Regions from separate parts of the Bacillus sp. FJAT-45066 genome, predicted to be linked through region 1. Evidence: a T-box and tRNA genes for the amino acid it is inferred to sense, from the RefSeq annotation. Region 1 holds a T-box; the other holds one or more tRNA genes.

Region 1 (7,816 bases):
TTGTGAAGCTATATTTAGAGTTTATATGTGAGCAAGTTACAAAAGGAGTGAACTAGATGAATCCGTTTCAAACGATGGATGAAGCTGTTTCTTTTGTGTATCGCTCCTTATTAAAAGCAAAACCTTATCAAGCATTTGAAGATGACGCCGTAACGAGAGCACCATATTTAACGGAAGAATTGTTAACAAGGTTGGATCTTATACCAGAGAAAAACAAAATTCTTTTAGTAACAGGCAGCAAAGGCAAAGGCTCTACTTCTCGTATGATAGCTTCTATTTTGCAAAATCATGGCTTAAAAGTTGGATTGTTTACGTCCCCTCATTTAGTACATTACAATGAACGTATTCGTGTGAACGGAAAAGCAATTACGGATGAAAGATTTTTGCAATACATAAACGAAAATCGCTTAGAAATCGAAAAGGTAGAGAAGATGATCAAACAGCCGCTTCACTATCTTGGCCCGACTGGCATTTTTTTATCTATTGCATTGAAGCATTTTAGAGAAGAAGAAACAGATATGAATGTTATTGAAATTGGAAGAGGTGGGATGTTTGATGATACAAACGTTTTGCCGAACAAGTGGGCTGTTATTACAAGGATAATGGAAGAGCACCTTGGATTTTTAGGAAAAACGATAGAAGATATTGCTGAACATAAGTTAGGTATTATAAAAGACTGTACCGAGAGTGCAATTATTGGTAAGCAAACAGATTCAGTTATTCCATTAGTAAAAAAGCAAGCCAATCGGACATTGTTTTACGGTGAGCATTTTCATTCTACTCTAAACGGCATGACGATTGAGGGAAGTGAATTTAGTGTCACAACATTTGGTGGGAATGAGTTTTCCAATCTAGCCCTCCCGCTGTTAGGTTCTTATCAAACAGAAAATGCTTCTTTGGCTATTCAAGCGTGTGAAGTTGTTCTCGGTAATCTGTTAGATGAGTCCATCGTCTCTTCTACTTTGAAAAAATTAAGGTGGCCTGGCCGATTAGAAGTTGTAGCGCGAGATCCTGTTGTAATATTAGATGGATCAATAAATAAAGATTCTGCTATGTATCTAAAAGAAATTTTACCTTTTGTTGATGCTAGGATGGTTGTATGCATTATTGCGGTACCAGCTAATAAAGATTATAAAGGTGTCATTGGGACATGTAGCGAGTTTGCTCACCATTTAATTGTGACAACACCGGATAAAACGGTAAAACAGTTTCCTGATGACGCATTTGCCGTAGCCAGTTCTTATCACGGTTCTGTGCAAAAAGCGGAGAAAATGACTGATGCAATTAAAATCGCCAAAAACCTCTCCCCTTCCGTCATCTTTATTGTAGGTACTCAATCATTAATTGGTAGTGCTAAGGAAGTGTGGAAGGATGAGTTACTAAATTTATAGTTATTGGGTCTTTTTAGTAATGTTTATATTTTTATGACCAATTTAAGTCTCGAAATGTTAATATATGTCCATAATCCACTCTATTACGGACATGTTTCATTTATATTTTGAGCCAGTTGATCTTTATTTTCTTTTTATGGACACTTTGCATTTATTCACACTGAAAGTTGGTCTTTATTTTCTTTATATGGACATCTCAAGGGTAAATTCAACTACAAGTGTCCATAAAGCACATTGGAAAGTCACAAACGTAAAACAGCACTCCCGGTCATGCCGTAAGTGCTGTTTTTTATTAGGATCCTTTTAACTCTGTAATTCGTTGTTGAACTGCGTTGCGCTTTTCCACATAATCTTTTTCTTTCGCACGCTCTTCTTCAATTACATTTGCAGGAGCTTTTGCGATAAAGCCTTGATTCGATAATTTCTTTTGTACACGTTCCACTTCTTTATCAAACTTCGCTAACTCTTTTTCTAGTCGTGCTATTTCTTCATCGATGTTGATTAATCCTTTTAAAGGTAAGATTAACTCTGCACCAGTAACAACAGCTGTCATAGCTTGCTCGTCTAACGATACATCTGTACCAATTAATAATTCACTTGGGTTACAGAATCGCTCTAAGTACGAACGATTTCTTTCTAATTTACCTGTAATTGTTTCATCTTTTGTTTTAACTAGAAGTTTAATTTGCTTGCTCATTGGCGTGTTAACTTCTGCACGAACGTTACGAACTGCTCTTATAATATCTACTAGTAAACGCATATCACTTGCTGCCTCGTTGTCCGTTAACTCTGCACGAACTTCCGGCCATTTCGCAACCGTAATGGATTCACCTTCATGCGGAAGTTGTTGCCAAATTTCCTCTGTAATGAATGGCATGAATGGGTGTAATAAACGCATCGTGTTATCTAATACGTAAGCTAAGATAGAACGCGTTGTTTTCTTCGCCGCTTCATTCTCCCCGTAAAGTGGTAATTTAGCCATCTCAATATACCAGTCACAGAAATCATCCCAAATGAAGTTGTAAAGAACACGCCCAACTTCACCGAACTCATATTTATCCGCTAGCTTCGTTACTGTTTCTATCGTTTCATTTAAGCGAGTTAAAATCCATTTATCTGCAACAGATTTATCACCTGTTAAGTCGATTTCTTCGAATTTTAAATCTCCCATATTCATTAGGCAGAAACGAGATGCATTCCAAATTTTGTTCGCAAAGTTCCAAGTTGCTTCTACTTTTTCCATAGAGAAACGTAAATCTTGACCTGGAGAACTTCCAGTGGATAAGAAATAACGTAAAGAATCTGCACCATACTTATCGATAACATCCATTGGGTCTACACCATTACCAAGTGACTTACTCATTTTACGCCCTTGCTCATCACGAACTAATCCGTGGATAAGTACATCTTTGAATGGTCGCTCGCCTGTAAACTCAAGTCCTTGGAAAATCATGCGCGATACCCAGAAGAAAATGATGTCATAACCTGTTACTAATGCTGAAGTTGGGTAAAAACGTTGGTAGTCAATTGATTCTGTTTCTGGCCAGCCCATTGTAGAAAACGGCCATAATGCTGAACTGAACCATGTGTCTAATACGTCCGTATCTTGCTCCCAGTTTTCGATATCAGCTGGTGGTTCGTGGTCCACATGAACTTCACCTGTTTCTTTATGATACCAAGCAGGAATTCGATGTCCCCACCATAGTTGACGAGAAATACACCAATCACGAATGTTTTCCATCCAACGTAAGTATGTGTTTTCAAATCGATTTGGAACAAAGTTTACTTTGTCTTCTTTTGATTGTAGTGCAATTGCTTCATCTGCTAAAGGCTGCATTTTAACAAACCATTGAGTAGAAAGATAAGGCTCCACAACTGCTCCACTACGCTCACTATGACCAACAGAATGCATGTGCTCTTCTATTTTGAAAAGAACGCCATCTTCTTGTAAGTCTTTCACGATTTGCTTACGGCATTCAAAGCGGTCCATGCCGTTGTATGTTAAGGCGTTAGCGTTCATTGTACCGTCTTCGTTCATTACTAGAACACGCTCTAAGTTATGACGATTTCCAATTTCAAAGTCGTTCGGGTCATGTGCTGGCGTAATTTTCACTGCACCTGAACCAAATTCCATATCAACATAATCGTCGCCAACGATTGGAATTTCGCGATTCGTGATAGGTAAAATAACCTTCTTGCCAATTAAATGTTTGTAACGCTCATCTTCTGGGTGAACTGCTACTGCCGTATCTCCAAGCATTGTTTCTGGACGAGTAGTTGCTACTTCAATATGACCAGAACCGTCTGCTAACGGGTAACGCATATGGTAAAACGCACCTTGTACGTCTTTGTAAATAACTTCGATATCAGATAGAGCTGTTTTTGTCGCAGGGTCCCAGTTAATAATGTATTCGCCACGATAGATTAACCCTTTTTTGTAAAGGGCAACGAATACTTCACGAACTGCTTTTGATAGCCCTTCATCTAATGTGAAACGCTCACGAGAGTAATCTAAGCCTAACCCCAATTTGGACCATTGCTGACGAATATGTTCAGCATACTCCTCTTTCCACTTCCATGTTTCTTCCACAAACTTTTCACGACCTAGGTCGTAGCGAGAAATTCCTTCGTTACGAAGTTTTTCTTCTACTTTTGCTTGTGTAGCGATGCCAGCATGATCCATTCCAGGTAACCAAAGTACGTCGTAACCTTGCATACGCTTCATGCGTGTTAGGATATCTTGTAATGTTGTGTCCCAAGCGTGGCCTAGGTGTAATCTACCTGTTACGTTTGGTGGTGGGATAACGATTGTGTATGGTTCTTTTCCTTGGTCGTTTGTTGCTTCGAAAAATTTGCCGTCTAACCAGTACTGGTAACGGTTTGCTTCTACTGTGTTTGGATCATATTTGGTTGGAAGATTGATTTCTTTAGTTTCCATCAAACTGATGCCTCCTTTTTAGTGATTAGTGGTTAGTGGTTAGTGGTTAGCTTTGGCTATTGTTTTATAGTTAGGAATGTCTATTGATTTTTTTACACCTAACCACTAAAGACTATCCACTAACCACTAAATAAAAAAACTCCCTTCATCCAATTAAAAGGACGAAAGGAGTTAAGTTTCGCGGTACCACCTTTTTTTGCTAAAGATAATGAGATTATTTTTAGCACTCTCAATAAAGATAACGGCTCTTCACCGGCTTCAACTAATGGTTCATATGTTCATTGAAGCTACTCATGGGCTACCTTCCAACGAAACGTTGCCTAAGAAACCTTTCAGCCACGGGTTTCTCTCTCTTAAAGGGGTTGCGCTGTACTCTTCCCAATCACAGTATTTACAATCATATATATTATTTACTTATATATGTTACCTAAAAAAGATAGGTGACGTCAATAAGCATTTCCACCTTTTTCACACAATATGCACTCTGTGGAAAAAAAGTGTTGGGTTGGGCACTATTTTTCTTGTTTCTACATACGTTGTATTAATAAGTAGTTTTGAGAAGTAATTGTTAGAAAGGAGAACCGACTGTGAGAAAGTATAATCCTTATTCACTACCACCCTGGTTAAGACAAATTCGTGCATTAGTGGCGCAATTCATTATTCCCATCTGCATTTTTCAAGGAATTCGAACGATCTTTCTACCAACAACCTTTGACGTTCTTATATTATCGTTTTGTATTATACTAGCTGTTTGCTTTCATCTTGAGTGGATTTAATCAGAAAAACACAACACAACTAATAATTTTTGGCGCAAGTCCCCGTTATTAATGGCGGTCCGGCTTGCGCTTCCATACAATACACATTTTATTTTATTTATATTTTATATAGCATATTCAAAATAGATTAGGACTAGCCGATATTATACAATGAGAGAAACGAACTAGTAAAGGGGTCCTATTGCATGTTGGCAATTTTTAAGAAGAAAGAGGTACATACGTATCATCCAGAATTAAGATTACCATCGCTCGAAGAAGTAGTGAAAGTAGATAATAAAGAGTTAGCATCTCGTATTTATTATATGGGTCTAACGAAAAAACATATACAAGTATTAAAAGAAGCAAAGCCATTATTTGAGGAGCATTTAAGTGAACTTCTAAATGTAGTATTAGATCATTTATATAAACAACCGACACTAACACATATTGCAAAAACAAAAACTAGTAGAGAACGATTAAAAGCTGTTTTTGTGCAATATTTTACTAGTTTATTAAGTGGGGATTTAAATGATGAGTTTTTTGCTTTAAGAGATAGAATTGGTAAGACACATAACGGGGCACAACTACCAGTAACTTGGTTTTTAGCATCCTACTCCACCATTCAATCACTCTTAATACCAAAAGTTGTAGAAGCATTTCATAAAGAACCAGAAAAGCTTACTGAGCTATTAACGGCAGTACAACAATTGTTTAACCTTGATTCACAATTAGTTGTCGATAATTATTTAAATGCTCGTTTGGAATTGCTAGAGGAAGCCAATCTACGTAATCTACACCTTCAGCAAGAATTGACAGGTATTGGCTCAGAAGTTGCTGCTTCTGCTCAACAAACAGAAGCAACGATCCACAGTGTGAATATGAAAGCCGAACAAGTATTAAAAGATACGTCTATTACACAAAAAAGTAGTACAAACCTTTTACATTTAACACATGAAAATGAAAAGCAAATGAACGTGATGATGGAAACATTTAATGTCGTATCAAGCGATGTTTCCGAATCACTTCAACAAATAAAAACACTTCAAGAAATCTCTGAACAAATTGTGGAGATGACAAAAGGTATTGATGACATTGCAGATCAAACAAACCTACTAGCGTTAAACGCCTCGATTGAAGCAGCGCGTGCTGGAGAAGAAGGTAGAGGCTTCGCCGTTGTTGCTAGCGAAGTTAGGAAACTTGCAGAAAATAGTAAAGTAATGAGCACACAAATTAAAAAGCAAATTGAACAAAGTAGTAACCAAATAGTAAATTTAACAAATAGATTTGGTTCAATGAATGAAGCAACTCAACAATCACAAACGAAAATCCAGCAAGTAAAAGGCGGATTAATGACGGTAAAAATGGAGATGGACAATTACTTAGAAAGGTTTGAACAAAATAAAGAAGATTTAGAGGCAATTGTTTCTTCTTTCAATGAAATTTCAAACAACACTAGTAATTTAACTCTATTAACAGAAGACTTACTAAAAAAATCTGAACGTATTTAAAACGGCAGCGCTCAAACTTTTATTATGTTTGAGCGCTGTTTTTCTTTTGCTCTTCTATCTGATTAATTCGTCCAGCTACATATTCAATATTCTTTGCCAACCAATACGAATCTTGTAGTTTGCGTACTGATTCCCTTTCATTTCGCATTTTTTTATTACTTTCTTTATTCTCTAAATAATTGTTTAATACATTCATAAATGGCCTCGGATAACTTAAATGGCACAAGGCTAATGATTTCTCTGTTTCTCTTAACGGAAAGTCTTTTTGATATTCATAATACCAGTCTACACACTCGTCACAGTATAAAGGGTATGTGCTTAAATAACGATGATAAAATGCAACAATATCATTTGCAGGAGGTGCCTTTCTCGAGCGCTCCCAACTTGTAAAATACCCTCTTCCTTGTTCGTCTTTCAGAAAATGGTGAAAAGATATTCTACCATGTGTGAATGTTGTTCGATGCTTTTTTTCTTCTTTCATTTGTTCATACCAATTATCTAATTGACTGTTTGCGAACTTGTTTGCTAATGAGATTTCATGAGCTGCTGTACAAACTTGTAATTCGAATGGCGACATATATGTTTTCTTCTCACATTCATCCACATATTTCTCTAATCTCTCTGCATTAATTTTCCACGCTTCTGATGTTTTAGTAAAAAAGTCTGTTATATCCTTTTCCTCATACTCTTTTTCTTGAACGGTTAAGTTATGAAGCTTTGCCAGTTCTTTAAAAAGCAGACTATCTTTAAAGTCGACTTCTCTCTCTTCTTTTGCTTCTATCCAAGGCATTAAATAGTATACATCTTGTTGGTCTTCTACATAGTAATATCCTTGATTAGTTTTATAGATTGGTACGATCGACTGAATTCCTCTTTGGTACATGGAATGAATGTTCATGAATAAGCTGTATGCGTCCCGCTTATTTATTCTTTTTAACGCAAACGTGTCTTTTTTTGTGCCAACTCTCCAGACTTTTCCGTATTGTTGAAGTAGTTCGGGTTGGATGTTGTATTGCGCTAACACTTGTTCCACATATTGTTTTTCGTTTGACATTTGCAAAAACTCTCTTTCTATTTTTTGTGTCATCCCAATAAAAAAGATGTGAGAAAGGGAAACCCTAACTCACATGTTTTTAGCTTAAGAGTTTGAATATGCAGTAGCTGGTACGTATAGTAGTTGGCCAGAATGGATGTCGTCTTCTGTGGATAAACGGTTCACCCTAA
Region 2 (7,816 bases), 1.7 Mb from region 1:
CAGGAGCACCCCATAGTCTATTATTAGAATAGCAGTTTTTAGGAAATTTGAGAATCTGTTTTGACTAGCTTTTGTTCTTTTTCTAGTTGAGCAATACGCGCATCAATTGTATTTTGTAGATAAGATGTGTTGACTTGGTGCTCAAGTCTTGTCATATAGTTATCCATATCGTCAAATTGAGCATCCGCACTGTTTATATCATTTGACTCTACTACTTTATTCATTTTGTAATTTGCTCGAGCTACGTTTTCTCTGCCCATTAGCTCCATACGTTTAATGTACATATCTTTTAATTTATGTTTCATCATTTCGTACTTTTGCTCTAAGTCTGATAGATCTTTCTTTATATTTTGTAATGATTGTTCTAGTTGTAGAGCACGGTCTTTATATTGCAGGCTTTCCCTTGTAGCAAATTCGGCTAGTTCGCTTTCTCCGGCATTTTCAGCAACCATCGCCTGATGGCTTCTTTTTTCCGCAAAGTGGTTTGCTTCTTTTAATTCTTTATGAAATTCATCTTTTAATACTTGTTGACGTTCGACTAGTTTTTGAACTTTTTCTACTTCTTTTTCGCAATCGCGTAGGTATTGATTTAAAAGGGCGATTGGATTTTTTTGTTCCTTTTTATCCAGTGCATCGTGAAAATCAGCTGCTATTGTGTTTTTTATTCTTGTAAATAAAGTTGTCATGTGTGTTCTCTCCTTTTATTTTTTTGTAAGGTGATAGACCGCTGTTGATTTCCGTGCAAGGCATCGCTTTCCGCGGGCGGGTCGGGAGCCTCCTCGACGCTTCGCGTCTGTGGGGTCTCCCGTCTCCCGCTTTTCCCGCAGGAGTCTCCGCCTTGCACGGAAATCAACAGCTGGATAGGTAAAAAAACATCAATTCTCAAAATCAAACCTACTTATTCATTAAATTCCATTGTTTTTCAAAGTTTGTGAATGGATCACTAGTTTCTTTTGTACTTGGGGGATTTGTTTCTTCTTTTGTTTGGTTCCACTTTTTGTAGACTAGGTATAGGACATAAGCTGCAACTAAGGCGATCACTGCTGGGACGTTTGAAATGGTGAAGGCGATGGCGATAAAGGCGATGATTCCCCATGCTATTTTGCTGCCTGTTGATTCTGTTTTTAGGAATTCCTTTACTGCGTAGTACGCAACAATTAAGCTAATTGCTAAACCGATAAGTGGACCAACGTTTCCTAGTAGTACAAAGAAGGCGATAAGGCCGATTAAAAACAAACCTATTTTTTTCATTTTTATTGCTCCTTTCATTTATTTTCTGGGGTTGGGTGAAGGAAACGATTATTTCATTTCCTTTTCATGTCTCTATCTTATCCTTTATAAATGATTGGAATAATGAGCCTGAGCTATATTTTATGATAGGACTTGGGGCTTATGGAGGGTAAGTCTTTATAGCACAAACGTAAAAAAGCTATTCAATTCTTCAATCTGGATTGAACAGCTTCATACTTTTAATCGTTATATACCTTATATAACCACCCACTCATGTAAAACTTTCCTCTTTTTGAGTAGAACTCATAGTTATAGGTATACTTTTCTATATTTTCTTGGCCGTCACGTGTTTCTTTTACTGTAATTTCGGCTGTATAAATGAACCTACTATAGCGACGCTCGAATTTGATTTCTTTTATTTCTAATAATTCTAAGTTATTTTTGCTAGTATATCTGTTTTCACCATATACATTTTTGGTTATTTTTTCAAATTCTTCTTCGGTCAACTCTTCATCATGCAATTCATGTTGCATTTCAATAAGTTGTACCGCACGATTTTTCAAAAAATTTTCTGTATAAAAATATGGTGCCATTAGGTTGTGAGCTATAAAAAACATAATGAGAAAAGTTAAGACTATTTTAATAGAAAAACTTTTATTCTTAGTTGATAGATAGTCACTCACTTTATAAGCGAATACATAGGATATGACGAAAATAGCAATGATTGCTAGTATGGAAATAAAAATAGTCAAAATTGTATATAGACCCTCGAATTTAGATAAAATTAATCCCAATGGATAGAAAATATATCCATCAAACGTACCGCTCACCAGTTTAAACCCTAAATAGATGAAAAGAATTGACAACAAGAATACTAATATTTTATCCGTCACTACTTCTTTCGTACTAATTATTTTCTCATACATTTTTTGTTTTCTTTTTTTGTTTATAGTAGGTTTAGGGATTGATTTTAATTTTTCATCTAACTTTTTAAACTTATTCTCCATCTTCAATTCCTCCTAACCTTACTAATAAAGCCTGTTTGGCACGAAAATGAGTGGAGCGAACTTTTGCAGCGGACCAACCTAATACCTCGGCGGTTTCTTCTACCGAAAGCTCTTTCACTCCTCTCATTATTAGTACTTCTTGATAGGCATCATTTAATGTATGTATTGCTGCAATTACCTCTTTGTGCTCCTCAGATAAAAAGTAATGCTTCTCAGGGGTTAAATCAGTACTACTTTGTTTCTCATTACTTTTACTCTCAAATAAAATCATATACTTCCACTTTTCTCGTTTTTTCTTTCTTAACTCATCGATGGCTACATTTCTTGCTATAGAATATAGCCACGTTTTCGGGCTTGAATCTCCTTTAAATCGCTTAATTCCTCTAAAAGCTTTTATAAAAACTTCTTGCACATGATCTTCTACGTCTGTTGAACTTAATCTATATAATAAAAATTGATAGATGTCGTCACTGTATTCTTGAAACCAATCTGAAATTTGTTGTTCGTTAGACATCTTAACCACCACTTTCGTTTTCCCTTATATACTTAGACGAACAACACTTGCCTTTATCGCACATTTTATATAATTTAATTAATTTTTTACCTGAACAGCAAAAAAAGAGAAGAGACATTTCATCTCTTCTCTTTCCTATTTACATATCATATGCATATTTTTTATTTATTTTCTTTGCGATGCCCTCTAAGAAAGCTTCAACTGTTGTTTTTTCTACTTTTCTTGTATACCAAGCAAGTTTTACTCCTTTGTTCTCACCATTATAATTTACTTCTAACGGCCAGAACTTGTTTGTGGAGCGAGTATAGTCAAAATGTACATAGAGTTGATGACCTTCCGGGCACTCTAACACCGCTTTGTAGATAGGATTCTTTCCTTCCTTACTGAGCTTAACTTTTTTGATTTTTGCAAGCATGATGTGTTTCCTCCTGTACTTCTTTTTTCCAGAGGCTTAGGGATAAGTAATAAAAAAGAGTACTACTTTCCACATTTGAAAATAGTCCTCTTTAGTAATGTCAGTTTTTTCTCTTTATAGTATACCACATCTTGGCAAAATAACCAAGGAAGTTAATTTTTTACATTTCATCTACCACTTTGTAAGTCGCTTTTATTGGTCCATGAACTCCTACGACTAAATTTAATTCAATATCTGCAGAATTACTCGGACCGTAATAAAGTTAATACATAATGCAATTTCTTTAATTTTCTATTTAATTTTAAAAAACCAAGCAAGTTATAAACAGCTTGGTTTCGGTATGACCTGAGAGGGATTCGAACCCCCGACCCCTACCCTGTCAAGGTAGTGTTCTCCCACTGAACTATCAAGTCGCAATATTGTTAACTATAACTTCATTATAGTACAACACTTCTCATATTAGCAACATTCTGTCATTTAATCCATTACCTTTATTTTTGTGAAACTTTGGCAAAACTAAACTTACAAGGATATGAAAGGAGATTTTAGATGACAAACAATCACGATACACTCTTACTTTACAGTAAACGTAACGTAATATCTGGAATTTTGTTCGGATTAGGATTAGTTGCATTTATTGATGAAACATTATTCCACCAACTGCTACACTGGCACCACTTTTATGATAAATCCACACGGGAGATTGGATTAGTTTCGGATGGCTTATTTCATGCATTTAGCTTTTTTGCCACCATTGGGGGATTGTTTATGCTCGCAGACTTAAAAAGGAGAAATGCTTTTAGGAAAAAGCGTTGGTGGGGTGCCGTAATATTTGGAACGGGTGCATTCCAGCTTTACGATGGTATCATTCAACATAAAATAATGCGCATCCATCAAATTCGATACGTAGAAAACGTAATTATATACGATATCGTATGGAATGTAATCGCCATTGCTATGATAATCGTTGGTGCTATCCTTATTTATCGTACAAATTACAACAAAAATAGTGAGAATATAGCCAATGAACAGTAACTTACATCTGCATCATTTAGATCACACTTTTACGACTTATACTCAAGTAATATTGGCTATTCCATTTTTCTTAGCTTTCATAGGCTATTTTCTTGCCGTAATCATTTCTAATTCAAAACATAAACGGTGGCCTTACAAACGACTTACTTTTTTTGTTCTTGGATCTCTGAGTGCTCTAGTTGCAGTTGTTGGACCAGTCTCGCAACGAAGTCACTCCGATTTTGTCTACCACATGGTCGGGCACTTATTACTAGGTATGCTGGCACCATTATTAATCGCTCTTTCTACACCAATAAAGCTGTTGCTACGAACACTTTCTGTCGATAAGGCCCGAAAACTCACATCTTTCTTAAAAAGTAGGATTTGTAAGTTTTATACAGACCCTGTGGTGACGAGTATTTTGAATGTTGGTGGTCTATGGTTCCTTTACACGACAGATTTGTTTTACATGATGCATCAAAGTGTAGTACTTTACGTAGCAATCCATTTGCACGTATTTTTAGCTGGATATTTATTTACCATATCCATGATTTACATAGATCCGATTATGCATAGAAGATCATTTTATTATCGATCACTTGTGTTCATTTTCGCTCTTGCTGGTCATGGCATTTTATCCAAGCATATATATGCACATCCACCAGTTGGCGTAGCGCAAATTCAAACAGAAAACGGTGCCATACTTATGTATTATTTAGGTGACCTTATTGATGCAATGATTATATTTATTCTCTGTCTTCAATGGTACAATTCAACACGACCAAGGTCGATTATACAAAATAATAAGCTAGGAGTTTAACTACATTAAAACCCTAGCTTTTCTTTCCTATTATCTGAACACGGTTTACAAATGTGCTTATGTGTAGTTGTTTGTCCGCAATAGAGGCATTGCTTTTTCCCTTTTTTCCAAAAAAGGAGCATTGATAAAAAAACAGACATATTTCCCTCCAAAATTATCTGTGTCATCCCTTACTTACTTATCATATTCTATATGTATCCACAAATTCAACAATATTCTAATATTTTCGACAATAATTTTATTTTTCGACACTTGCATAAAGAACGCGTGTTCGCATATAATAATAGCAGGAGGTGATGATCGTGAAAAAGTTATTAGAAAAATATTTTTATCACAATATTCCTATTGAAATGATTTACGAAGCTCGTAATGGGGAATTAACTCAAAGAGCAGTACGTATTATTCATATTGGAGACACACACCTTATTGGCTTTTGTTATCTAAGAAAAACAAAACGGACATTTAAGATAGAAAATATTTTATCTTGTCAACGCTTGAAAGAAAAAAGTTTCACGTTATGTAATAACAACTTTTGCCTATAGCCAAATCCCTCTCCAATATGTTAACCTGTAAAGAAACACTTTTGAACATGACACTACATCATAGGAGGGATTGAAGTGAGAAACGTAACTTTATCGGATATTTTTTTACATGGAATTACCCAAAAATACTTGCAACGTTCAGGAATTGCACATGCTGTTGCAGTGACCGAGGAAGCCTTTCATTTAGCATTCAAATATAACGTAAATATAGATTTGGCAACAAAAGCAGCTCTTTTACATGATATCGGTCATTATGAATGGTATCGTAACGGGAAGTGGGATTATGATTTATATCGTGAAAATGATATTCATGCGATTAAAGGTGCAGAGCGTGCACATAAATTGCTCATTCGCTTAGGTGAAAACTCACAAGCAGCAAAAGAAATATCAGTTGCCATACTTTTGCATACAGATTCGTATTTGCCTGAAGCACAAATTAAACGAACTCCATTACAAAAAGTAGTGAAGCATGCTGATGAAGCTGATGAGCAAAAAGGCGGAATGCATCACTATAAAAAGATGGACAAATCTACTGCCCTTGAAAAACTTCAAAAATTAGATCAACTCATTGATGTTTATCTTCCAACACGAGAAGCAAATTCCCAAAACTTATCATCTTTCTAAACATAAATAAAAGAGGTCCTATTAACCTCTTTCATTTACATACTTATGAAATCGCTTACGATTATATTTTATAACTATAATAATCATACCCACTAACTTTCCTAAATCCAACACCTTCATATAAACCAAGCGCATTTTCATTTTTCACATCTACATCTAATCGGATTAACTTACTATTTCTCATTCTAATATGCTCTACTGTTTCTCGTAATATTTTTCTCCCTAATCCTTGTCCCCTTTTGGACTTCGCCACAGTAAATGCACTAATATAGTACGATTGTTTTTCATCTGAAACGGTCAAAGTTGCATAAACTTCATTTTCTTCATCTTTAACAACAAATAAATCGTATCCGCTTTTATTTAAGTTACGCCTTATTAACGGTTTTACACTTTCAGGGTCCCCACCAAAATCGAAGCCATCTAGCAATAAGGACGTGACAATATCAATATCTTCCGCTTCAGCTTTCAACAATGTTATTTCAGACTCTCCAAGTATAGGAACATATTCTTTTAGTTCCATCGTGTATTCGGAAAAACTGTAAGGTGCATCTAGTTTTTTCATTAACCCTTTTGCAGCATTTGATCTACTAGGACATACAAATAAGATTTCTTTAGCGTTTCTTTCTTTACAAATAGTTAGCCCTGAATTTAACATGGTTGAAAAAATCTTTTTTTGTCTGAAATCAGGGTGCACCATTCCTGCGATTTCAATTTTTTCACTATCAATAAAAGAGTACAAACCTAGAAAACTTACCAATCTTAAATTCTCATATCCTAAAATAAAATATAAATGTTTTTCTTCTGCATTTTCCAACATCGAAACGTTTATACTTGATGCAATCTCCACTTTGTCGAAGCTTTCACATCGCTCGAGTAAATGAATAACATCTTTAAATTGTTCATTATTTAAGTTGTGAGTTTGTTCAAATAGAATATTCAAGTTACATACCTCTAATAAGCTTTTTCATTGTGATAATAGTTCCAATATGTAATCCTTCATGATACATAGTTCTTGGTAATACTTCTCCTACTGTACTCATTTCAAGCTCTGTAACCTTCAAAAGTTTTTCACTTAATCTATTTGAAAATGTTTCTCTTATCTTGTTTGTCTGTTCTTTTAATAAGGATAATAATTCAGAATACGTTGGTGTTTCATTTGAAAAGTGATCAGGAGTAGTTCCATAGCCAAAATATTTCTCTAAGTAATCGTAAGGCATCTCTTCTTCTAACTGGAAATATATCCACATATATTGATCTAATAAAATATGTCCCATATTCCAATGGATATTATTTCTAAATCCTTTTGGTATTAATTCCGATTCTTCCTCTGTTACATCTTCTAATACAAATAATAAATCTTCTCTAAATGAAACTAGCTGATTAAATAATACCTTTTCGCTTACCATAAATTCTCCCCCAAATAAAAAACACTCAATAATATGAGTGTTTCTACAAATAATATAATATTCCTTCTATTTGTTTCCCTTTATTCTCTTAATACCTTCTTCAATTAACTCCACTTCCAAATCAGTTCCACTATAACTTTCTCGCGCAAATCCATCCTTGTCTATAAGATACATTGCGGTAGTATGTGTAAATTGATTACTACCTTCAATCTTTGCAGCTGGAACTAAAAAAGAAATGTTAGCA

What was found. A T-box is a leader RNA that pairs with one kind of tRNA and senses whether it is charged. The one in region 1 lies ahead of CDZ92_RS01380 (valine--tRNA ligase), so its partner is inferred to be a tRNA-Val.
Region 2: it has a tRNA-Val gene. The T-box ahead of CDZ92_RS01380 (valine--tRNA ligase) is inferred to sense a tRNA for this amino acid. The anticodon was not compared.

The regions. Positions count from the first base shown of each region.
Region 1 covers NZ_NISQ01000001.1:281,807-289,622, reverse strand. The annotation lists gene CDZ92_RS01390 (ATP-grasp domain-containing protein) at 1-56, shown strand, start outside; gene CDZ92_RS01385 (bifunctional folylpolyglutamate synthase/dihydrofolate synthase) at 57-1,391, shown strand; gene CDZ92_RS01380 (valine--tRNA ligase) at 1,684-4,329, opposite strand; T-box leader at 4,484-4,724, opposite strand; gene CDZ92_RS01375 (hypothetical protein) at 4,917-5,105, shown strand; partial or broken gene CDZ92_RS20560 (protoglobin domain-containing protein) at 5,291-5,830, shown strand; gene CDZ92_RS20555 (methyl-accepting chemotaxis protein) at 5,963-6,592, shown strand; gene ysxE (spore coat protein YsxE) at 6,615-7,646, opposite strand; gene spoVID (stage VI sporulation protein D) at 7,731-7,816, opposite strand, start outside.
Region 2 covers NZ_NISQ01000001.1:1,932,056-1,939,871, forward strand. The annotation lists gene CDZ92_RS09815 (PspA/IM30 family protein) at 39-686, opposite strand; gene CDZ92_RS09820 (lmo0954 family membrane protein) at 895-1,251, opposite strand; gene CDZ92_RS09825 (hypothetical protein) at 1,470-2,237, opposite strand; gene CDZ92_RS09830 (RNA polymerase sigma factor) at 2,227-2,751, opposite strand; gene CDZ92_RS09835 (hypothetical protein) at 2,891-3,166, opposite strand; partial or broken gene CDZ92_RS09840 (LUD domain-containing protein) at 3,327-3,451, opposite strand; tRNA gene CDZ92_RS09845 (tRNA-Val) at 3,508-3,579, opposite strand; gene CDZ92_RS09850 (DUF2243 domain-containing protein) at 3,716-4,201, shown strand; gene CDZ92_RS09855 (cytochrome c oxidase assembly protein) at 4,191-5,000, shown strand; gene CDZ92_RS09860 (hypothetical protein) at 5,303-5,542, shown strand; gene CDZ92_RS09865 (HD domain-containing protein) at 5,618-6,166, shown strand; gene CDZ92_RS09870 (GNAT family N-acetyltransferase) at 6,228-7,106, opposite strand; gene CDZ92_RS09875 (DinB family protein) at 7,108-7,572, opposite strand; gene CDZ92_RS09880 (SCO family protein) at 7,639-7,816, opposite strand, start outside.